DNA from 4 places in the Streptomyces sp. NPDC056479 genome. Region 1 is predicted to be linked to each of the others. Evidence: riboswitches for the same ligand, from Rfam matches in the RefSeq annotation. Region 1 holds a riboswitch; each other region holds the start of a gene.
What was found. A riboswitch is a leader RNA that binds a small molecule or an ion and turns the genes downstream of it on or off. The one in region 1 is predicted to bind cyclic di-AMP.

Region 2: linked by a shared signal. The riboswitch ahead of ACFQ6S_RS01195 (peptidoglycan DD-metalloendopeptidase family protein) and the one ahead of ACFQ6S_RS23895 (transglycosylase family protein) in region 1 are both predicted to bind cyclic di-AMP.
Region 3: linked by a shared signal. The riboswitch ahead of ACFQ6S_RS35975 (NlpC/P60 family protein) and the one ahead of ACFQ6S_RS23895 (transglycosylase family protein) in region 1 are both predicted to bind cyclic di-AMP.
Region 4: linked by a shared signal. The riboswitch ahead of ACFQ6S_RS16095 (M23 family metallopeptidase) and the one ahead of ACFQ6S_RS23895 (transglycosylase family protein) in region 1 are both predicted to bind cyclic di-AMP.

Annotation. Positions count from the first base shown of each region.
Region 1 covers NZ_JBHTRZ010000006.1:101,188-106,618, reverse strand. Annotated here, with positions in the region: gene ACFQ6S_RS23910 (nucleoside triphosphate pyrophosphohydrolase) at 1-59, shown strand, start outside; gene ACFQ6S_RS23905 (cytochrome P450) at 208-1,488, shown strand; gene ACFQ6S_RS23900 (transglycosylase family protein) at 1,655-2,689, shown strand; cyclic di-AMP (ydaO/yuaA leader) riboswitch at 2,899-3,098, shown strand; gene ACFQ6S_RS23895 (transglycosylase family protein) at 3,103-3,792, shown strand; gene eno (phosphopyruvate hydratase) at 4,171-5,431, shown strand, end outside.
Region 2 covers NZ_JBHTRZ010000001.1:278,867-284,297, forward strand. Annotated here, with positions in the region: gene ACFQ6S_RS01190 (alpha-galactosidase) at 135-2,204, shown strand; cyclic di-AMP (ydaO/yuaA leader) riboswitch at 2,512-2,669, shown strand; gene ACFQ6S_RS01195 (peptidoglycan DD-metalloendopeptidase family protein) at 2,674-3,618, shown strand; gene ACFQ6S_RS01200 (SGNH/GDSL hydrolase family protein) at 3,918-4,703, shown strand; gene ACFQ6S_RS01205 (TetR/AcrR family transcriptional regulator) at 4,803-5,423, opposite strand.
Region 3 covers NZ_JBHTRZ010000011.1:45,138-50,568, forward strand. Annotated here, with positions in the region: gene ACFQ6S_RS35965 (glucarate dehydratase family protein) at 1-1,147, shown strand, start outside; gene ACFQ6S_RS35970 (NAD-dependent epimerase/dehydratase family protein) at 1,285-2,343, shown strand; cyclic di-AMP (ydaO/yuaA leader) riboswitch at 2,485-2,689, shown strand; gene ACFQ6S_RS35975 (NlpC/P60 family protein) at 2,698-4,119, shown strand; partial or broken gene ACFQ6S_RS35980 (TIM barrel protein) at 4,175-4,357, shown strand; gene ACFQ6S_RS35985 (hypothetical protein) at 4,371-4,538, opposite strand; gene tgmB (ATP-grasp ribosomal peptide maturase) at 4,607-5,431, opposite strand, start outside.
Region 4 covers NZ_JBHTRZ010000003.1:1,030,411-1,035,841, reverse strand. Annotated here, with positions in the region: gene ACFQ6S_RS16105 (M16 family metallopeptidase) at 1-1,088, shown strand, start outside; gene ACFQ6S_RS16100 (M16 family metallopeptidase) at 1,085-2,473, shown strand; cyclic di-AMP (ydaO/yuaA leader) riboswitch at 2,675-2,837, shown strand; gene ACFQ6S_RS16095 (M23 family metallopeptidase) at 2,851-3,636, shown strand; gene ACFQ6S_RS16090 (GntR family transcriptional regulator) at 3,825-4,520, shown strand; gene ACFQ6S_RS16085 (HPr family phosphocarrier protein) at 4,684-4,965, opposite strand; gene ACFQ6S_RS16080 (GNAT family N-acetyltransferase) at 5,145-5,431, shown strand, end outside.

The DNA.
Region 1 (5,431 bases):
TGGCGGCACGCGCCTACCGGGACGCGGTGCGAGCCGTTGAAGGCCTCGGCGCCCAGTAGCGTCCCCCGCCCTCGCCGGACTCCCCGCTTCCCCGCGCCCTCAGCAGAACCCTCGTTTCCCGGCCCCCTCGCCTTCGCACTCCCCCCAGACGGCCCCCGCTTCCCGCCCCCTCGGCAAATCCCCCAACCCGCCAGCTACCGTCAAGGAGTGACCAACCAGCCCCACCCCCCGACCCCCACCCCCGCGGCCCCCGAGCTCTTCACCTGGGAGTTCGCCACCGACCCCTACCCCGCGTACGCCTGGCTCCGTGAGCACGCCCCCGTGCACCGGACCCGGCTGCCCAGCGGGGTGGAGGCCTGGCTGGTCACCCGGTACGCCGACGCCAAGCAGACCCTCGCCGACCCCCGGCTCTCCAAGAACCCGGCTCACCATGACGAGCCCGCGCACGCCAAGGGCAAGACCGGTATCCCGGGGGAACGCAAGGCCGAGCTGATGACGCATCTGCTCAACATCGACCCGCCGGACCACACCAGGCTCCGCCGGCTCGTCTCCAAGGCCTTCACGCCCCGCAGGGTCGCCGAGTTCGCCCCCCGGGTGCAGGAGCTCACGGACCACCTCATCGACCAGTTCGCGCGGAAAGGGAGTGCCGACCTGATCCATGAGTTCGCCTTCCCGCTCCCCATCTACGCCATCTGCGACCTGCTCGGCGTCCCCCGCGAGGACCAGGACGACTTCCGGGACTGGGCGGGCATGATGATCCGGCACCAGGGCGGCCCGAGGGGCGGGGTCGCGCGGTCGGTGAAGAAGATGCGCGGGTATCTGGCCGACCTCATCCACCGCAAGCGCGAGGCACTCCCCGCCACCCCCGACCCCGGGGAGGACCTCATCTCGGGCCTGATCCGCGCCTCCGACCACGGTGAGCACCTCACCGAGAACGAGGCCGCGGCCATGGCCTTCATCCTGCTGTTCGCCGGTTTCGAGACAACCGTCAATCTCATCGGCAACGGCACCTACGCCCTGCTCACCCACCCCGAGCAGCGCGCCCGTCTCCAGTCCTCCCTGGCCGCCCACGACACCGCCCTCCTCGAGACCGGCGTCGAGGAACTCCTGCGCTACGACGGCCCCGTCGAGCTCGCCACCTGGCGGTTCGCCACCGAGCCGCTCACCATCGGCGGGCAGCAGATCGCGGCCGGCGACGCCGTCCTCGTCGTCCTGGCCGCCGCCGACCGCGACCCGGCGCGGTTCGGCCACCCGGACGTCCTGGACCTGGGCCGCCGTGACAACCAGCACCTCGGTTACGGCCACGGCATCCACTACTGCCTCGGCGCCCCGCTCGCCCGTCTGGAGGGCCAGACCGCCCTCGGCACGCTCCTCACCCGCCTCCCGGACCTCCGACTCGCGGCGGATCCGGGGGAGTTGAGATGGCGCGGCGGACTGATCATGCGCGGACTGCGCACTCTTCCGGTGGAGTTCACCCCGCTTGGGTGAGTCTGTCCGCCCTCGCGAACGTGACATGCGCTCAAGTCTGTGATCTTCACGTGATCTACGCGGCATTAACTTGTGACAAGTGATCGTCTGCCTATACGTTCACGGATCAACAAGGCGCCCAGGTTTCACGCGCCACAGTCACTGCTGTCTCGTGAAAGGCGCCCGCATGCTCTCCGGGAACGGTCGTCACCGTCGCCCTCGTCAGGCTCCGGCTCTTCTCGTCGCGGCCGGGGTGACCGGTTCCGCCATCGCCATCCCGCTCCTCGGTGCCTCGGGCGCCAGCGCGGCCGACGGCAATGTGTGGGACAAGGTCGCCGAGTGCGAGAGCGGCGGCTCCTGGAGCGCCGACACCGGCAACGGGCGGTACGGCGGACTCCAGTTGACCCAGGACGACTGGGAGAAGTTCGGCGGCCTCGACTACGCCTCCACCCCCGACCTGGCCAGCCGCTCGCAGCAGATCGCCGTGGCGCAGGACGTCCTGGCGGACCGGGGGACCAGCCCCTGGGGCACCTGTGCGGTGCTCAACGGGCTCACCAAGGCGTCCGGCTCGGTCGACCTCGACACCGGGGTGGCGGAGGACTCGCCCTCCGAGGTGTCCGGATCCTCCGGATTGCTCGATTCGCCCAAGTCGTCCAGCTCGTCCAGCTCGTCGGGTTCATCTGATTCATCGAGTGATTCCGAGTCCTCCGGCGCGTCGGCCTCGTCCGGCGATGCCTCGAACTCGCCGAGCGACTCATCCGACGCTTCGTCCGAATCGCCCGATAATTCCTCGTCTTCGCCCTCATCGTCCGCTTCGGCCGACAAGTCTGCGAAGTCCGATGCGTCACCCGACTCGGAAGCCTCACAGTCGCCGGACAGCTCTCCCATAGAGACCCCCAAGAGCGACAATCAGGACAACTCTGAGCAGGATGCGGGCTCCTGGAGCCTTGTCGACACCGGGTCGATCGACGACGCGGCGGCCGGCTCCGGGCGTCATCGCGGCCCCAGCGCCGACGAGAGCGCCGCCGTCGAGGGCGCCGTCAAGTCCTCCGGTCGCCACGCCTCGTACAGCGTCCGCCCCGGCGACACTCTCGCCTCCATCGCCGACTCCCTTGAGCTCGAGGGCGGGTGGCGCGCGCTGTATGACGCGAACAAGAAGGCCATCGGCGCCGACGCGAACCACATCTTCGCCGGTCAGACCCTGGACGTCCCTGCCGAATAATGGTCGAACAGGGCGAAAAACAGCGGCAGTTCGCGTCACGTTTCGCCATGTAATGTCCGTTTTGAAAGCAGTGAGAGATAGATCTCAGAAGCCCTGATCGTCTTTGTAATTCCCCGATTCGCGTGTCTACGGTCATGACCGCTCGCCACCAGTGCGAGCCCCGACAGCCGTCACGCCGAATCCTGCCGGCGGCCGTACGGGAACAGTCGTCGCGTCAAGCGCCGTAGGCAGGAGCGGGGGACCCAAGGTTTGCGCCGGGTCCGGCAGTTGAGGTCCTTCGGGGCCGCACGGCCGGAACCGGCTCGGGGTGAAGTCGCGCAGCGGGAGCCGAGAGGCGAACGTGCGCGGCCGGGCAACTCAACCGGCCCGAACCCGACAGCTCACCTCGTAGGCGTCGGTGAGGGGATCCAACCATGCTGTTTTCCAGCAAGGGCAAGCACCGTCGTCCGTCCAAGGCCGCTCGCGCCATCGCCGTCGTCGGCGTCACCGGTGCCGCCGCCGTCGCCGCCCCGCTGATGGCCGCCGGCAGCGCCTCGGCCGCCACCGCCTCCGAGTGGGACGCCGTCGCCCAGTGCGAGGCCGGCGGCAACTGGTCGATCAACACCGGCAACGGCTACTACGGCGGTCTGCAGTTCTCCGCCTCCACCTGGGCCGCGTACGGCGGTACCCAGTACGCCTCCACCGCCGACCAGGCCACCAAGGCCCAGCAGATCGAGATAGGCGAGAAGGTCCTCGCGGGCCAGGGCAAGGGTGCCTGGCCGAACTGCGGCACCGGCCTGTCGAGCGCCGCCTACAACGGCTCCTCCGCCAGTGGTTCCTCGCAGAGCAGCGAGACCACCACCCGCTCCTCCGAGCAGCAGTCGGCCTCCCGCTCCGCCGACCGCCCGGCCGCCAAGAAGAGCACCAAGACCGTCACCACCCCGACCGGCAAGAAGGTCAAGAAGGGTGACGGCGAGTACAAGGTCGTCAAGGGCGACACCCTCAGCTCGATCGCCGAGAAGAAGAACGTCAAGGGCGGCTGGGAGAACCTCTTCAAGCTGAACAAGGACATCGTCGAGGACGCGAACCTGATCTACCCGGGTCAGCAGCTGCACCTGAAGTAAGCCGGCGCGGCGGGCCGCGACATCCGGCGGCCCGCGGTACTACGCGGCCGACAGCTGAACCACAGCGCCTTCACATCCGTGGACCTCATAGTGAAGGCGTCGTGAGGGCCACCCCCGTCCCCACGAACTCCCCGCCTCGGTGCGTTTTCCCCCGTACGCACCGGGGCGGGGCTCTTTCTTGTGCGGGTCCGAGCGCGGGTCCGAGCGCGGGTCCGGACACGGGGCCGAGCGCGGATCGTTTTTGTTCCGTTCGGAAACAATTTACTCTCGGTTCTGTCCACGGGGCGGTCGACCGCTGGCCGAACGCCCGGAGCCGGTTAGGCTCGTCTCGCAGTACCCACCGCGGTCTGCGTACCCGCGTCACATCCGAAGAAGGAGATGCTCGTGCCGTCCATCGACGTCGTCGTAGCCCGGGAAATCCTGGACTCCCGAGGCAACCCCACGGTCGAGGTCGAGGTCGGCCTCGACGACGGCAGCACGGGTCGTGCCGCCGTCCCGTCCGGCGCCTCCACGGGCGCCTTCGAGGCCATCGAGCTCCGCGACGGTGACCCCAACCGCTACCAGGGCAAGGGCGTCGAGAAGGCCGTCCTCGCCGTCATCGAGCAGATCGGCCCGGAGCTGGTCGGCTACGACGCCACCGAGCAGCGCCTGATCGACCAGGCGATGTTCGACCTGGACGCCACCGACAACAAGGGCTCGCTCGGCGCCAACGCCATCCTCGGCGTCTCGCTCGCCGTCGCGCACGCCGCCTCCGAGGCCTCCGACCTCCCGCTGTTCCGCTACCTCGGTGGCCCGAACGCGCACCTGCTCCCCGTCCCGATGATGAACATCCTCAACGGTGGATCCCACGCGGACTCCAACGTCGACATCCAGGAGTTCATGATCGCCCCGATCGGCGCGGAGTCCTTCTCCGAGGCCCTGCGCTGGGGCACCGAGGTCTACCACACCCTCAAGAAGGTGCTGAAGAGCCGCGGCCTGTCCACCGGCCTCGGCGACGAGGGCGGCTTCGCCCCGAACCTCGGCTCCAACCGCGAGGCCCTCGACCTCATCCTCGAGGCCATCAAGGAAGCCGGTTACGCCCCCGGCGAGCAGATCGCCCTCGCGCTCGACGTCGCCGCCTCCGAGTTCTACAAGGACGGCAAGTACCTCTTCGAGGGCAAGGAGCGCTCCGCCGCCGAGATGACGGAGTACTACGAGGAGCTCGTGGCGGCCTACCCGCTCGTCTCCATCGAGGACCCGCTCTTCGAGGACGACTGGGCCGGCTGGAAGGTCCTCACCGACAAGCTCGGCGACAAGGTGCAGATCGTCGGCGACGACCTGTTCGTCACCAACCCGGAGCGCCTGGCCCGCGGCATCGACGACGGCGCCGCCAACGCGCTGCTCGTGAAGGTGAACCAGATCGGTTCGCTCACCGAGACCCTCGACGCCGTGGAGCTCGCCCAGCGCAGCGGCTTCAAGTGCATGATGTCCCACCGCTCCGGTGAGACCGAGGACGTCACCATCGCCGACCTGGCCGTCGCCACCAACTGCGGCCAGATCAAGACCGGCGCCCCGGCCCGTTCCGAGCGCGTCGCGAAGTACAACCAGCTGCTGCGCATCGAGGAGATCCTCGACGACGCCGCGGTGTACGCCGGCCGCA
Region 2 (5,431 bases), on a different contig from region 1:
CCGACGGGGTGCGCTCTCGACGATACGACATGGCTTCCAGGGCCAATGAGTTATCCACAGGCGTTGCCTCAAGGCCCCTCGGCCCTTGATGATGTTGGTACTTGATCGCACCTGTTCGTCTCTGTGGGGGCTTGATGCTGGAGATCTCCGACAACGGTCGTACCTGGCTCCTCTCGGGGCCGACCAGCAGTTACGCCGTCCATCTGACCGAGGGTGACGAGCTGCTGCATCTCCACTGGGGGCCGCGGATCGCGCTCGCCGACGCCGAGGCCCTCGCCGTACGTCCGCTGCCTGAGTACTGGCCCTTCGAGTCCCCGCTCGACGGGCGCGAGGAGTACCCGGTCGAGGGCGGCCCCCGCTTCGTACGCCCCGCGCTGTCCGTGCGCGGCGACGGGCGGCGCGGCACCGAGTGGGTTTTCGTGCGGTACGAGACCGAGGGTGACGAGCTGCGGTTGCGCTTTCGTGACGGCGGGCTGAACGTCACCCTGCACCACCGGATGCGCGGGGACGTCGTGGAACGCTGGGTGAGCCTGGACAACGAGGGGCCGGCTGTGGAGCTGCTGCGCGCCGACTCGGCCACCTGGACGCTGCCCGACCGGGAGGACTGGCGGCTGTCCCAGCTGCACGGCCGCTGGGGCGCCGAATCCCGGCTGGCGCAGGCCCCGCTCACCTATGGCGAGAAGGTCATCGGCAGCCGCCGCGGGCACACCGGGCATCAGCACCTGCCGTGGGTCGCGCTGGACACGGACGCCACGGAGGAGCGCGGCGAGGTCTACGGCTGTGCTCTTGGCTGGTCAGGGTCCTGGCGCATCGCCGTGGCCCAACTTCCGGACGCGCGCGTGCAGATCACCGGCGGCGCCGGGCACGACGACTCGGGCCTGCTGCGGCTGGCGGCGGGGGAGTCCTTCACGACGCCCGTCTTCGCCGGCCTGTGGAGCGACGGCGGCTTCGGCGGGGCCAGCCGCGCCTGGCACGCGTACCAGCGCGCGTATGTGATCCCCGACGCCGACCAGGACCGGCCGGTGCTGTTCAACTCCTGGGAGGCGACCGAGTTCGACATCTCCGAGGAACAGCAGAGCCTCCTCGCGCGGCGGGCCGCGGCCATCGGCGTCGAGCTGTTCGTGGTGGACGACGGCTGGTTCGGCACGCGCACCAGCGACCGCGCCGGGCTCGGCGACTGGACGCCCAACCCCGACCGCTTCCCGTCCGGCCTCGAGCCGCTCGCCGAGTACGTGCACGCGCTCGGCATGCAGTTCGGCATCTGGGTCGAGCCGGAAATGGTCAATCCGGACAGCGAGCTGTATCGCGCCCATCCTGAATGGGTGCAGCACCAAACGGGACGAAAGCGTACGGAATTCCGCAATCAGCTCGTACTGAACCTCGCCCGTGACGATGTCCAGAACTACCTCTGGGAACAGCTCGACGGGCTCCTCTCCAGTGCCCCGATCGACTACGTGAAGTGGGACTTCAACCGCTGCTTCTCCGACGCCGGCTGGCCCGGTGAGCCGTATCCGCAGCGCCTGTGGGTCGACCATGTGCGTGCCCTGTACGGTCTGCTGGACCGGCTGCGCGCCGCTCACCCCGGCGTCGCCTTCGAGTCCTGCTCGGGCGGCGGCGGACGGATCGACCTCGGCGTGCTCGGCCGCACCGACCAGGTGTGGACCTCGGACAACACCGACCCTCTGGACCGTCTCGCCATCCAGCACGGCTTCAGCCAGATCCACCCGGCCCGGGTCATGGCGGCCTGGGTCACGGACAGCCCTACCACCATGCTCAATCACCGTGCCAGCTCACTGCGCTTCCGCTTCGTCAGTGCCATGGCGGGAGTGCTCGGGGTCGGCGGCGACCTGGAGCGGTGGACCGAGGAGGAGCTCGCCGAGGCCCGGGAGTGGGTGACGCTCTACAAGGAGATCCGTCCCCTGGTGCAGCGCGGTGACCTCTACCGGCTGCGCCCCCCGCGCGGAGGGCTGAGCGCGGTGCAGTACGTGCTCGGGGACGAGACCGTCGTCCTCGCCTGGCTCCAGGCTCAGAGCTTCGGTGAGCCCCTGCCGGCCCTGCGGCTGCGCGGCCTCGACCCGACAAGTGCGTATGAATGCCTTGAAACGGGCGAAATTCACCGAGGTGCCGTACTGGTACATCACGGGCTTAACGCCCGCCTGTGTGGCGATCTGGATGCGACGGTTATTCGCCTCCGTCGCATCTAGGTGTTCTGTCCGAATTGTTGCCTTCATTCCAACTCGCTCTGGAATGAAGGAAGGTGGAGCAGTGTCACGTGAGGAGCGTCATATTCGTGACCGTGCGTCGCCCGTCATGTCCACGTAATTCACATGCTTTTCAAGGGGCTTTGAGTCGAACGGGATCCCGAAAATTCACTCAGGGTGACCGGTAATTCCCACAAGGGATCAACAGGAACGCATTCGGACGGAACCCCTCACTTGTTCCCATGCGTCTTCCTCGCTTACGTTCGCCACCAATCCGGACGGACGCCTAATCCTGCCGCCGACCGGATCCCGCGCTAACTCACCCGTCCACGGCAGGAGCGGGGGACCCACAGGTACAACCGCCTGTTCCGGTCTCCGGAACGGCTTGGGGTCAAGTCGCGTCCCGATGCGACCGGGCATCTCCAGCCCGCACCCGACAGCTCACCTCGCAGGCGCCGGAGAGGAATTCGCCATGCCCGCGAAGGGTAAGCATCGCCGCCCGAAGTCCCTGCGCTTCACCCGCTCCATAGCCGTCGCCGGAACCGGCGGCGCCGCTCTCGCTCTCCCGCTCATGGGGGCCACCGGCGCCCACGCCGCTCCCTCGCAGTCCGTTTCGGAAAAGGCCGTTCAGTCCCTTCCGGTCGCCGGGCAGAAGGCGGAGAAGAAGGTCGCCGAGAAGAAGGCCGGCGTGCGGACCTATTCGGTGAAGGTGGGCGATTACCTTTCTAAGATCGCCAACGAGGAGAATGTCAGCGGCGGCTGGAAGCGGCTCTACGCCGACAACCGCGCGGCCGTCGGTGACGACCCGTCGCTGATCCACCCCGGTCTGAAGCTCACGATCGGCGGCAAGAAGGCCGCGACGAGCACCCCCAAGTCCTCGTCCTCCGCCCCGTCTTCCTCCACGAAGCCGTCCTCGAAGTCCTCGCCCAAGTCGTCCTCGAACGACGCGAGCGCCTCGAAGTCCGCCGCGAAGGCGACCACGGCCGCCGAGACCACGAGCACCGCCAACGGCTTCTCCGCCCCGCTCTCCGGCGCCTCCCTCGGCACCGGCTACAAGGTGGCGGGCAGCATGTGGTCCAGCGGTTACCACACCGGTGTCGACTTCGCCGCCGCGACCGGCACCCCGCTCAAGGCGGTCGGCGCGGGCACCGTCGTCTCCGCCGGCTGGGGTGGCGCGTACGGCAACCAGGTCGTCATCCAGCTCGCGGACGGCTACTACGCGCAGTACGCCCACCTGTCCTCGCTCGGCGTCTCGGCCGGCCAGACCGTGACCGCGGGCCAGCAGATCGGCCTCTCCGGCGCGACCGGCAACGTGACCGGCCCGCACCTGCACTTCGAGATCCGCACCACCCCGGACTACGGCTCGGACGTGGACCCGGTCGCCTACCTCGGCTCCAAGGGCGTCGCCATCGGCTGACGGCCGCCCGCGCGAAAGCCACCTGCCTGACACGCAACCGAAGGCCGGACCTCGATCCCCGGGTCCGGCCTTCGGTGTGTCCACGATATGTGCCCATGATCCGGTGGCTGTGCCCGGAGTTCAATGGCGGTAATCGCGCTCTCAACACCCCTACTCAGAGGGTTATTCCAGGTTTGGCCAACACTTGGGGAGTGGCTTATCTCACCGCACGTCAATCCCTTCCTACGGTCGCGTAGGTCACATTCGAAGGTGAATCATGTCCCGATGTGGCAGACGATTCGAAGAGTGACAGCAGATCAGTGATCGGGTCGTACGTCGCGGTGGGGGACAGCTTCACCGAGGGCGTCGGCGACCCCGGCCCCGGCGGGGCGTTCGTCGGCTGGGCGGACCGGTTCGCGGTCCTGCTCGCGGACCGGCGCCCCGAGGGCGACTTCGATTACACCAACCTCGCCGTGCGCGGCAAACTGCTCGACCAGATCGTCGAGGACCAGCTTCCCCAGGCCGTAGAACTGGCCCCGGACCTGGTCTCGTTCTGCGCGGGCGGCAACGACATCATCCGGCCCGGCACCGACCCCGACGAGGTGGCCGAGCGTTTCGAGCGGGCGATCGCCCGGCTCACCTCCGCCGTCGGCACCGTCATGGTGACGACCGGCTTCGACACCCGTGGCGTGCCCGTGCTGAAGCATCTGCGCGGCAAGATCGCCACGTACAACGGTCATGTGCGGGCCATCGCCGACCGGTACGGCTGTCCGGTGCTCGACCTGTGGTCCCTGAAGACGGTTCAGGACCGCCGGGCCTGGGACGGCGACCGGCTCCACCTGTCCCCCGAGGGCCACACACGCGTGGCGCTTCGCGCGGGTCAGGTCCTCGGCCTGGAGATCCCCGCCGACCCGGACCAGCCCTGGCCGCCGCTCCCGCCCCGCGGCACCCTCGAGGTTCGCCGGGACGACGTCCACTGGGCGCGCGAGTACCTGGTGCCGTGGATCGGGCGGCGGCTGCGCGGCGAGTCGTCGGGGGACCATGTGACGGCCAAGGGCGCCATGTCCCCGGACGACATCAAGATGCGTATCCAGTCGGTGGCTTGAGAGCGGTTCCCGAGCCACAGGTGCCTGCGGGCCGTGCCGATCACTGATCGGTACGGCCCGCAGGCATGTCTGCCGGAACGAACTCGGCGCCCGCGCTCCTCACCGTCTGGACGCCGTCAACGCCGCCCGTTCCAGCCCCAGTTCCCGCGCCAGCGCCTCATCCACCCACTCCAGGGCACGCGCGCGTGAGACGGCGCCCGGGTACGACGTCAGCTGTACGGCCAGTCCGTCGAGCAGGGCGGTGAGACGCAGGGCCGCGCCGGTGGGGTCCGGGCACCCGAACTCGTCCGCGGCCACACCCTCGGCGATGACCTCGGTGATGGCCGCCTTCCACTGCCGGTCCAGGTCCCGGGTGACCTCCTGGAGCGCGGGCTCGCGCAGCGCCACCGCCCAGCCCTCGATCCACAGTCGCCAGCCCTTGGCCTGGCCGGTGGGCGCGTACCAGCGCACGGCGGCCCGCAGTCGTCGTAGCGCCGTGGTGCGGCGGCCGAGCAGCCGGCGCAGATGGGCCAGGTCGTCTTCTGCCGCATGGGTGAACGCGGCCGCGACCAGCTTCTCCTTCGTGGCGAAGTGATAGAGCACCAGCGCGTTGCTCACACCGAGCGCCGAGGCCACGTCGGCGATCCTGACCGCCGCCACGCCCCGCGCCTCTATCTGCTCCACGGCGGCGCGCAGCAGTTCCTCCCGCCGCTCCGCCACGCTCAACCGCACTCTTGCCACGCCGTCAC
Region 3 (5,431 bases), on a different contig from region 1:
CATCCTCCAACTCGTCCTGGAGGACGGCACGGTGGGCCTCGGCGAATCCCCGGGCGGCGCCGCCCGTCTGGAGCGACTGCGGGCGGCCGCGAAGGTGGTCGTCGGCATGGACGTCTTCGACACGACGGCCGTGACGGCCGCGGTCGACGCAGCGCTGCTGCCCACCGTGCCCAGTTCCCACGAACGCGGCTGGACCACCTCGGCGGTGGAGGTCGCCTGCCTCGACGCCCAGGGCAGGCTGCTCGGCCGTCCGGTCAGCGATCTGCTCGGCGGCAGGGTCCGGGACTCGGTGCCCTTCGCCGCGTACCTCTTCTACAAGTGGGCGCAACACCCCGCCCTCGACGGCCGCCCGGCGGTCGGCGACGACTGGGGTGAGGCGCTCGATCCCGCCGGGATCGTCGAGCAGGCCCGGCTGATGCAACAGCGGTACGGCTTCCGTTCGTTCAAGCTCAAGGGCGGCGTCTTCCCGCCGGACGAGGCGATCGCGGCGATCAGGGCGCTGGCGGAGGCCTTCCCCGGCCTGCCGTTGCGCCTGGACCCCAACACGGCCTGGACGGTGGAGACTTCGCGGTACGTGGCACGCGAGCTGGACGGCGTACTGGAGTACCTGGAGGACCCGACCGCGACCATCCCCGGCATGGCCGAGGTCGCGAACGACGCGCCGCTCCCTCTTGCCACCAACATGTGTGTGATCGCCTGGGAGCATCTGAAGCCGGCGATCGAGCAGAACGCGATCCAAGTCCTGCTGACCGACCACCACTACTGGGGCGGACTGCGCCGCACCCGTGAACTGGCCGCCGTCTGCGAGGCGTTCGGCATCGCCCTGTCGATGCACTCCAACTCGCACCTGGGCATCAGCCTCGCGGCCCTGACCCATGTGGCGTCGGCCATTCCCGGCCTCGACCACTCCTGCGACACGCACTACCCGTGGAACTCGGCCGACGACGTGATCGTCCCCGGCGTCCTGGAGCTGCGCGACGGGGCGGTCGAGGTCCCCACCGGACCCGGCCTGGGGGTGGACCTCGACCACGACGCCCTCGACCGGCTGCACCGGCTGTACGTCGACTCGGGGGTGCGCTCCCGTGACGACACCGGCTACATGCGGCGGATCCACCCGGAGTACGAACTGCGACTGCCGCGCTGGTGACCTCGACGCGGTGCCGGACGCCGGCCGCGGCGAGGACCTTGGCGTCCCGAGCGATCGGGCTCCATCGCAGCCATGGCCCCGCACGGGCAACGCCGCTACCGTGATCGACCGGCTTCCGCGCGGGCGAAGGAGTGAGGGTGGGCGCAGACGGGTCGACGGCCGTGTTGGTAACCGGTGGCAGCGGGTTCGTCGGCAGTCATCTGGTGAAGCGGCTGCTGGAGCGCGGTCATCGGGTGCACGCCACCGTACGGAGCTCGGCGGCCACGGCCAAAGTGCGGCCGCTGCGGGAGATGCAGGAGGCGCACCCCGGGCAACTGTCGCTGTTCGAGGCGGACCTGCTGGCCGAGGGTTCCTTCGACGAGGCGATGACGGCGTGCCGGACCGTGTTCCATGTGGCGTCGCCGTTCCGTATGCCGGAGAAGATCAAGGACGGGCGCCGGGACATGGTCGACCCGGCCCTGCTCGGCACGCGCAATGTGCTGGCGGCCATCGAGCGGACGCCCACGGTGGACAGGCTCGTCCTGACCTCGACCGTGGGCGCGATCTTCGGCGACTACGCGGACGTCCTGGAGATGGACGACGGGGTGCTGTCGGAGCGGTACTTCAACACCACCAGCACGGTGGAGAACAATCCGTACCACTACGCGAAGACGGTCGCCGAACGCGCCGCGTGGGACGCGGAGGCCGCGCAGGGGCGTTGGCGCATGGTGTCGGTCAACCCCGGCCTGATCCTGGGTCCGTCCCTCACGCCCACCTCGGAGTCGGGCAGTCTGTTCCTGCTCCAGGAGCTGTTCAACGGCTACTTCTTCTACGGCGCACCGGACTTCAGCTTCACCACGGCGGACGTGCGGGAGGTGGCCGACGCGCACATCGCGGCGGCCGAGAACCCGGACGCGAAGGGCCGTTACATCGTGGCGTCCGAGACCATGACGTCGTTCCACGAGATGTCCCGCATCCTGCGGACCCGATACCCCCGCGATCTCCGCCTCCCGCGCACCGCGCTCCCGCACTGGCCGGTGCGCGTCCTGGGTCCGGCCTTCGGACTGAGCCAGGATTACATCCGCAAACACCTTGGCATCCGGTTCCGGGTGGACAACAGCCGCAGTGTGAGCGAACTGGGCATCACCTACCGCCCGATCGAGGAAACGGTCCTGGATCACTACGAAGCGTGGCGACGTAGACGCACCGCGCAGTAAATCGGGCTCCCGCTCCGCGCAAGCGTCGAAGGTCACAGAAACGTATCGGACATTTAACGCCTCAACCTTCACGGGAGGCGCACAAGTTGGCTAGGTTACGGCTCAGACCGCACGACGATCTCCGGCGAACCCCGCCGGGACGCGCGGCTTCCGCCGAGTCCGGTGCGCCCGCAGGGTTCACTGGAGCCGGGGACCCAACCGAACTTGGGGTGAATCGGCCAACTGCCCCTCGGGGCACAGGCCGTAGGGCACACCTTCCGGAACAACCGCCCGAACCCTCCCCCAGAGCCTGAACGGCCTGGGGGTACCCCCACCGCTAACTCGGTAGGCGGATCAGGAAGGAGTACGTCGCCCATGGCGCCGGAAGGCACCGCGCGGCCGGGGGCTCTCAGCCTCCCCGGCATGCGCAACTCCGCACTCGCGTCAGCGGCCCTCACGTCGGTGGCCCTGCTCGGCCAGACGGCGGGCGCCACCCCCTCGGCGGCGGACGAGACGCCCAGCCGTGAAGAGGTCGGCCGACGCATCAGCTCGCTCTACGACCGGGCCGAGACCGACTCGGGGACCTTCAACGCCACCCGCGCGGCGTCGACGGGACCGCGCAAGCGCGCCGCCCGGCCGGCGGACTTCGGATCCTCGCCCGCCGCAGCGCCCCGGGCCGGCGAGAGCAGGGGCGGCGACCCCGCACTCGACAGCGTCACCCGGCAGTGGTTCGACGTCGCACGCGCAAAGCTGGGTCCGACCGTGCCGGCGGTGCTGCCGAGCGACCGGACGCCGGACCGGCCCGCCCCGCAGCGGCCTCCGCGCGAGCTGGACGGCCCCGACCGGGCGCGGGACTCCTCCGGCCGCCCGGCGCTGGAACTCACGGCCGGGCCGGCCGCCGAGTCGACGTCCGCTCGGGCCATCGGCGCGGCTCCCCTCGCGGAGCTCACCGCCGGCCCGATCGCCGCCCTGCCGCCCGCCCCGCCGGCACCGGGAGCGGACCTTCAGGCCACCCAGGTCATCCCGCCCGTCCTCGCTCTCCCGGCCGGAAACGCCCCGGACACGGCCTGGGACACCGCACCGGCGGCCGAGCCGCAGCAGCGCTCCGCACTGCGGACGACCAAGGAGCAGAACCAGCGCAAGCTGGACCGGGCCCGGCAGTTGCTGTCCACCTACCTCGCGCGGCAGAACGATCCGCTCACGGCGCCGCTGGTCCTGCCCGCGGCTGACAACTGGAGCGCGACGCCGGATCCGATCCAGCCCTCACCCGAGGCACAGTGGCAGGCACTGCAAGCGCAGTCGGCCGCCGACCTCACCACGGTCCCGCCCGGCGCCACGGCCTGGCCCGCGGCCGCGCCGGCCCCCATCGCCGACGTCCTCGCGCTCCCGGTCACGGACCAGACCCTCGGCGCCTACCCCGCCCTCACCTCGACGGGGCCGCAGGACACCCGGTCCATCCGCGCCCTGGAGTTCGCCCGCGCCCAACTCGGCAAGCCCTGCGTCTCGGGCACGACCGGCCCGGAGGCATACGACGGCCCCGGCCTCACCCAGGCAGCCTGGAAGGCCGCCGGCATCAGCCTCCCGCGCACGGCTCAGGAGCAGGCGATCGCCGGCCAGGGGGTCGCCCTGACCCGTCTGGAGCCCGGTGACCTGGTGCTCTTCCATGCCGGGCACGTCGGTATCTACTCCGGGAACGGCATGATGATCCACGCCCCGGGGCCGGGGGCCATCATCCGCGAGGAGTCGATCCACTACGCCGGCGAGGCGGCGATCCACAGCGCGATACGCCCCGCCTGAGCGGTCGACCGGCCATCACCACCCCGTCTCCTTCGAGGCGGGGTGGTCGTGCGTTGCCCGTATCCACCAGCACCTGGACATCGGCCAGGGCGAGATCGACTGGGACGCCTTCTTCGGCACGCTGCGCGAACTGAACGTCGACGGCGTCGCCACGGCCTGCGTCTTCGCCTGGGAGGAACGGGCCGAGGAATCCTCGGCGTTCATGCTGGACCGCATCCGCAAGGAACTGGCCGCGTAGGCCGCAGGGCAGTTCAGGCGGCCTTCAGCGCGAGCGGCAGGGTGCTGAGGCAGCTGTGGAGGGGGCGACGCTCCCTCAAGTGGTGCCACACGGCGGACAGATCGCTCTCGGCGCGCAGCCGCGGATCGGCCAGATTCAGCGTGTCGATCTCCTCCGGAGCGATCGTCCGCCGCGTGGTCATCGCGTCTTCCTCCCCGTCCCGCCGTTGCCCGTATGTCCCTGGCCCGACCCAACGTAGTGCGGGCCGGCTCACCCGCCGCGGCGTTCCGCCCCGCGCTGCGCCAGCCACAGGGCGACCGTCTCCGCGATGGGCTGCCCGGTCTCCAGCTCGACGAAGCCGAACTGGCCGCTCTGGTTGCACTCCAGGAACCACCAGATGCCGTCCTCGTCCTCGGCGAAGTCGAAGGCGGCGTACGCCAGTCCGGCCAGAGTGACGTACTCGTGCACCGACTTGCCGATGCGGTCCGGGACCGGAACCGGTTCCCAGCCGTGCCCGGTGTCGCCGTAGCGGCCGTCGACCTGGTCGGGTTCGGCGGCCTTGCGTGCGGCGAACAGCCGGGGACCCACGCTGGTGAGGCGGATGTCGGCCCGTTTGCGGACGTACCGCTGGAGCAGCGCGGGCCCGGCCGCGACGGCCGAGAAGTCCGCGTCGGGGCCGACGAGGGTGGTGGGCAGGGCCAGCGCCGGCTCACCGGGCGGCGGCCCCGAGGCGGACTTCACCACGACGTCCCGGTACTCCTCGGCGAACTCCCGCGCCAGCCGGGGTGCCGTGGTGAAGACCGTCGGCGGCACGGCGAAGCCGCTGACGTGGGCGACCCGCAGCTGCCAGGGCTTCAGCCGGGCCTGGTCGGCGTTGCGCGGATGGTTCATCCACCGTGCGGTGGCGGAGTAGAGCATCCCGTACAGCGCCTGCCGGGTCTCGGCGGTCAGCCAAGGTGAGGGCTCGGCCGCGTGCGCGGCCGGTTCGCCGGGCCTGCGCACCCAGATGGAGCGCAGACCGCCCATGCTGAGCACGTGTCCGTTGACCGACAGGTGGCCGTCGAAGTCGCCGTGGGCGTAGTCGGCGGACAGCAC
Region 4 (5,431 bases), on a different contig from region 1:
ACGGCACCACCAGCTTCGAGCGCACCAACTATTTCGAGACCATGCCGGCCCACCAGCTGGAGCTCGCGCTGTGGCTGGAGGCCGACCGCATGGGCAGCCTCCTGGTGGCGCTCGACGAGGAGGGCCTGGAGAACCAGCGGGACGTCGTGAAGAACGAGCGCCGCCAGCGCTACGACAACGTCCCGTACGGCACCGCCTTCGAGAAGCTGACCGCGCTGTCGTACCCCGACGGACACCCGTACCACCACACACCGATCGGCTCGATGGCCGACCTGGACGCGGCCAGCCTGGAGGACGCCCGCGCGTTCTTCCGCACCTACTACGCGCCCAACAACGCCGTGCTGTCCATCGTCGGCGACATCGACCCCGAGCAGACGCTCGCCTGGGTCGAGAAGTACTTCGGCACCATCCCGTCGCACGACGGCAAGCCCGCCCCGCGCGACGGCTCGCTGCCCGAGGTCATCGGCGAGCAGCTGCGCGAGGTCGTCGAGGAGAACGTCCCGGCGCGCGCGATGATGGCCGCCTACCGCCTCCCGACGGACGGCACGCGCGAGTGCGACGCGGCCGACCTGGCGCTGACCGTGCTCGGCGGCGGCGAGTCCTCCCGCCTCTACAACCGGCTCGTGCGCCGCGACCGTACGGCCGTGGCGGCCGGCTTCGGCCTGCTGCGCCTGGCCGGTGCGCCCTCCCTGGGCTGGCTGGACGTGAAGACCTCCGGCGATGTCGAGGTCCCCGTCATCGAGTCGGCCGTCGACGAGGAGCTCGCCCGCTTCGCGCAGGAGGGCCCCACCGCCGAGGAGATGGAGCGCGCCCAGGCCCAGCTGGAGCGCGAGTGGCTGGACCGGCTCGGCACGGTCGCGGGCCGCGCCGACGAACTGTGCCGGTACGCCGTCCTGTTCGGCGACCCGCAGCTGGCGTTCACCGCGGTCAAGCGCGTCCTCGACGTCACCGCCGAGGAGGTCCAGGCGGTCGCCAAGGCACGGCTGCGTCCCGACAACCGCGCGGTGCTGGTGTACGAGCCGGTCGCCGCCGAGGACGAGGAACTGGACGCCGCCACCACCGACGAGAACGAGGAGTCGGCCCAGTGACCGAGCTCGCCAGCATGGAGTTCCACCCGCAGCCCCAGGCCGGCCAGGCCCGGCCCTGGGCGTTCCCGGCGCCCGAGCGCGGCAAGCTGGACAACGGCCTGACGGTCCTGCGCTGTCACCGCCCCGGCCAGCAGGTCATCGCCGTCGAGGTGCTCCTGGACACGCCCCTGGACGCCGAGCCCAAGGGCGTCGACGGCATCGCCACGATCATGGCGCGCGCCCTGTCCGAGGGCACCGACAAGCACACCGCAGAGGAGTTCGCCGCCGAGCTGGAGCGCTGCGGTGCCACGCTCGACGCCTACGCCGACCACTCCGGCGTCCGGGTCAGCCTCGAAGTGCCGGTCTCCCGTCTGGCCAAGGCGCTCGGCCTGCTCGCCGACGCGCTCAGGGCGCCCGCGTTCGACGACGCCGAGGTCGAGCGCCTGGTGCGCAACCGGCTCGACGAGATCCCGCACGAGCTGGCCAACCCCTCGCGCCGAGCCGCCAAGGAGCTCTCCAAGGAGCTGTTCCCGGCGACCTCGCGCATGTCCCGCCCGCGCCAGGGCACCGAGGACACCGTCGCCGGCATCGACTCCGCGGGCGTACGCGCCTTCTACGAGCGGCATGTACGCCCCGTGACCTCCACCGTCGTGGTCGTCGGCGACCTCACCGATGTCGACCTCGACGCGCTGCTCGGCGACACCCTGGGTGCCTGGACCGGCTCCCCGGCCGAGCCGCGGCCCGTCCCGCCGGTGACCGCGGACGACACCGGGCGCGTCGTCATCGTCGACCGCCCCGGCGCGGTCCAGACGCAGCTGCTGATCGGCCGTGTCGGCTCCGACCGGCACGACCGCGTGTGGCCCGCGCAGGTGCTCGGCACGTACTGCCTCGGCGGCACCCTCACCTCCCGCCTGGACAAGGTCCTGCGCGAGGAGAAGGGCTACACCTACGGCGTGCGCGCGTTCGGGCAGGTCCTGCGCTCCGCCCCGGACGGCACGGGCGCGGCGATGCTCGCCATCAGCGGCTCCGTCGACACCCCGAACACCGGCCCCGCGCTGGACGACCTCTGGAAGGTCCTGCGCGGTGTCGCCGCCGAGGGGCTGACCGACGCCGAGCGGGACTTCGCCGTGCAGAACCTCGTCGGGGTGGCGCCGCTGAAGTACGAGACCGCGGCCTCCGTGGCGAACACGCTGGCGGACCAGGTCGAGCAGCACCTGCCCGACGACTACCAGGCCACGCTGTACCAGCAGCTCGCCGCGACCGGCACCGTCGAGGCCACTGCCGCGGCCGTGAGCGCCTTCCCGGTGGACCGTCTGGTGACGATCCTCGTCGGCGACGCGGCCGAGATCCGGGAGCCCGTCGAGGCCCTCGGCATCGGCGAAGTCACCGTCGTGGCGGCCGAGTAGACGCGAGACGGCGCCACGCGCGCTGAGGGGCCCTGGTGACGCAAGAGTCACCAGGGCCCCTTTATGCCCGAATTGAGGAGAGGTTGCCTGTCTGGCCTGTGGGATGCGCTACAAAAGCCCTGATCCGTTTGGGGATTGAAAGATGCCCCGTTTAGCGTCTTCCGGGCTGTCCGTCAGGCAGTGCGCCGCAGCCGCGGCACCGGACAGCCATCGCCGAGTCCCCGTACGGCGCGAGCCAGGGGAGCCGGGGACCCATCGAAGTCCCTGGGGTGAATCGGACGCCCGCGCCTGTGCGAGGGGGTCCGTAGGAGACCTTCCTGCTCCGAACCCGTCAGCTAACCCGGTAGGCGAGAAGGAAGGAAAGGACCAGCCACTACATGGCGTTCACCTGCGCCACCGGGAAGAACCGCCCCACCGGGAAGCACCGCCGGCCCAGCCGGTTCGAGCGCACCACCGCCCGCGCTGCCGGCGTCGCCGCGCTCACCGCCACCGGTGTCATAGGCACCCTGGCCGCTCCGGCGCTCGCCGCCGAACCCGCCGCGGAGCAGACCGGCCTCATACCCGCCATCACCGTCGAGAACTCGATCGCCGACCAGCTCGACGCCCAGGCCGCCGCCCAGGAGCGGGCCGCCAAGGAGGCCGCCGCCGCGAAGAAGGCCGCCGAGGAGGCCGCGCGTCTGAAGGCGGCCGAGAAGGCCAAGAAGGAGCGGGAGGCCAAGGAGCGCGCCGCTCGCGAGGCCGAGCGCAAGCGCCTGCTGTCCTACGTCGCCCCGATCGCGGGCTCGTACGTCTCCACCGGCTACAAGGCCGGCGGAGCCGTCTGGTCCTCCGGCAGCCACACCGGCATCGACTTCCACGCCGCCAGCGGCACCACCGTCCACGCGGTCGCCTCCGGCAAGGTCGTCGAGGCCGGCTGGGGTGGGGCGTACGGCAACAACATCGTGATCAAGATGAACGACGGCACGTACACCCAGTACGGCCACCTGTCGTCCATCGGCGTCTCGGTCGGCCAGACCGTCACGCCCGGCCAGCAGATCGGCCTGTCGGGCGCCACCGGCAACGTCACCGGGCCGCACCTGCACTTCGAGGCCCGCACGACGCAGGAGTACGGCTCCGACATCGACCCCGTCTCCTACCTGCGCTCGCACGGCGTGAACATCTGACGCCACCGGCGCACCTCCCCGAAGCCCCGGCTCCCGAGCCGGGGCTTTCGGCGTTTCCGACCCTGATCCGCTGACCAAAAAATATCCATGGATTCCGGCCCTCCGTCGGAAATTCTGGCCGGTTGCAATAGAGTCACTGCGAACACGTCATTCGTCGACGTTTCACGGGGATTAAGCGGAGGTCGGTCATGCGTATTCCGGCGCATTCGGTGTGCACGGCGATCCGGGACGACATCGTGGCCGGTGTCTACGAGCGTGGCGGCCGACTCACCGAGGAAGTCCTCGCCCGCCGTTACGGCGTCTCCCGCGTCCCCGTCCGGGAGGCCCTGCGCACCCTGGAGGCGGAGGGCTTCGTGGTGACCCGGCGGCACGCGGGCGCGTGCGTCGCCGAACCGACCGAGCAGGAGGCCGCCGACCTGCTGGAGATGCGCACCCTCCTGGAACCGCTCGGCGCCTCCCGGGCCGCCCAGCGGCGCACCGAGGCCCATCTGAAGGTCCTGCGCGGCCTGGTAAGGCTGGGGCAGGAGCGGGCCAGGCGCGGAAACAGCGAGGATCTGCGCTCCCTGGGCAGCTGGTTCCACGAGACGCTGGCCCAGTCCTCCGGCAGCCCCGGCCTGTCCTCGGTGCTGACCCAACTACGCCACAAGGTCGCCTGGATGTACGCCGTGGAGGCACCCGTCAACCCCGTCGAGTCCTGGACCGAGCACGGCGCGATCGTGGACGCGGTGGCGCGCGGCGACGGCGAACGCGCCCGCGCGGTCACGGCGCTGCATATCGAACGGTCGCTGTCCTCGCACCGCCTGCGGTTCGGCTCCGGCGGCGAGCGCGCGGAGCGTGTGAGGAATTCGCAACATCCCGTAAACATGCCGAGCCTGCGGCATTAACACAGGCGCCGTATACAAAGAGGGAAAGAAATGGGCGGGGATTATTTATGCTGCCCGTGATCGGGAAATGCGAAGGGCTCGCCCGATAATTCGAGCGAGCCCTTCAGGTGTGCGCGGTGACGTCTTAGAAGCGACGAGCCGCGCGAACGACAATCGAGGCGGCTCAGACCGTCTCGGGCAGTTCCTCGAGACCCTCGGCGACCAGCTTCGCCAGTCGCTCGAGGGCCGCGTCCGCGCCCTCGGCGTCGGAGGCGAGGACGATCTCCTCGCCGCCCTGGGCGCCCAGGCCCAGAACGGCCAGCATGGAGGCCGCGTTGACGGGGTTGCCGTCAGCCTTGGCGATCGTCACCGGGACGCCTGTGGCCGTGGCGGCTCGGACGAAGATGGAGGCGGGGCGGGCATGAAGGCCCTCGGCCCAGCCGACGTTGACGCGGCGCTCAGCCATGTGATGCTGCCCTTCGGTTCTCAGGGTTGTCTAGACCAGTTTCCCACACCCGTGAAGCATGCCGGAACGGGACGGACGTCCCGCCCTTCGGTGACCTTCGGGTCGCGGCCTCGACCCGACGTTCGTCCTCCACAGACTGCCTCGCGCCGTTGTCGTACGCGAGCCGTACTCTGGGCCCCATGCAGAGCGCCTCGGACAGGCACGAGTACCCCGCCCACTGGGAAGCCGACGTGGTGCTGCGCGACGGCGGCACCGCGCGCATCCGCCCCATCACCGTTGATGACGCCGAGCGCCTGGTCAGCTTCTACGAGCAGGTGTCGGACGAGTCGAAGTACTACCGCTTCTTCGCGCCCTACCCGCGACTGTCCGCCAAGGACGTCCACCGCTTCACGCACCACGACTTTGTGGACCGGGTGGGACTCGCGGCCACGGTGGGCGGCGAGTTCATCGCCACCGTACGCTACGA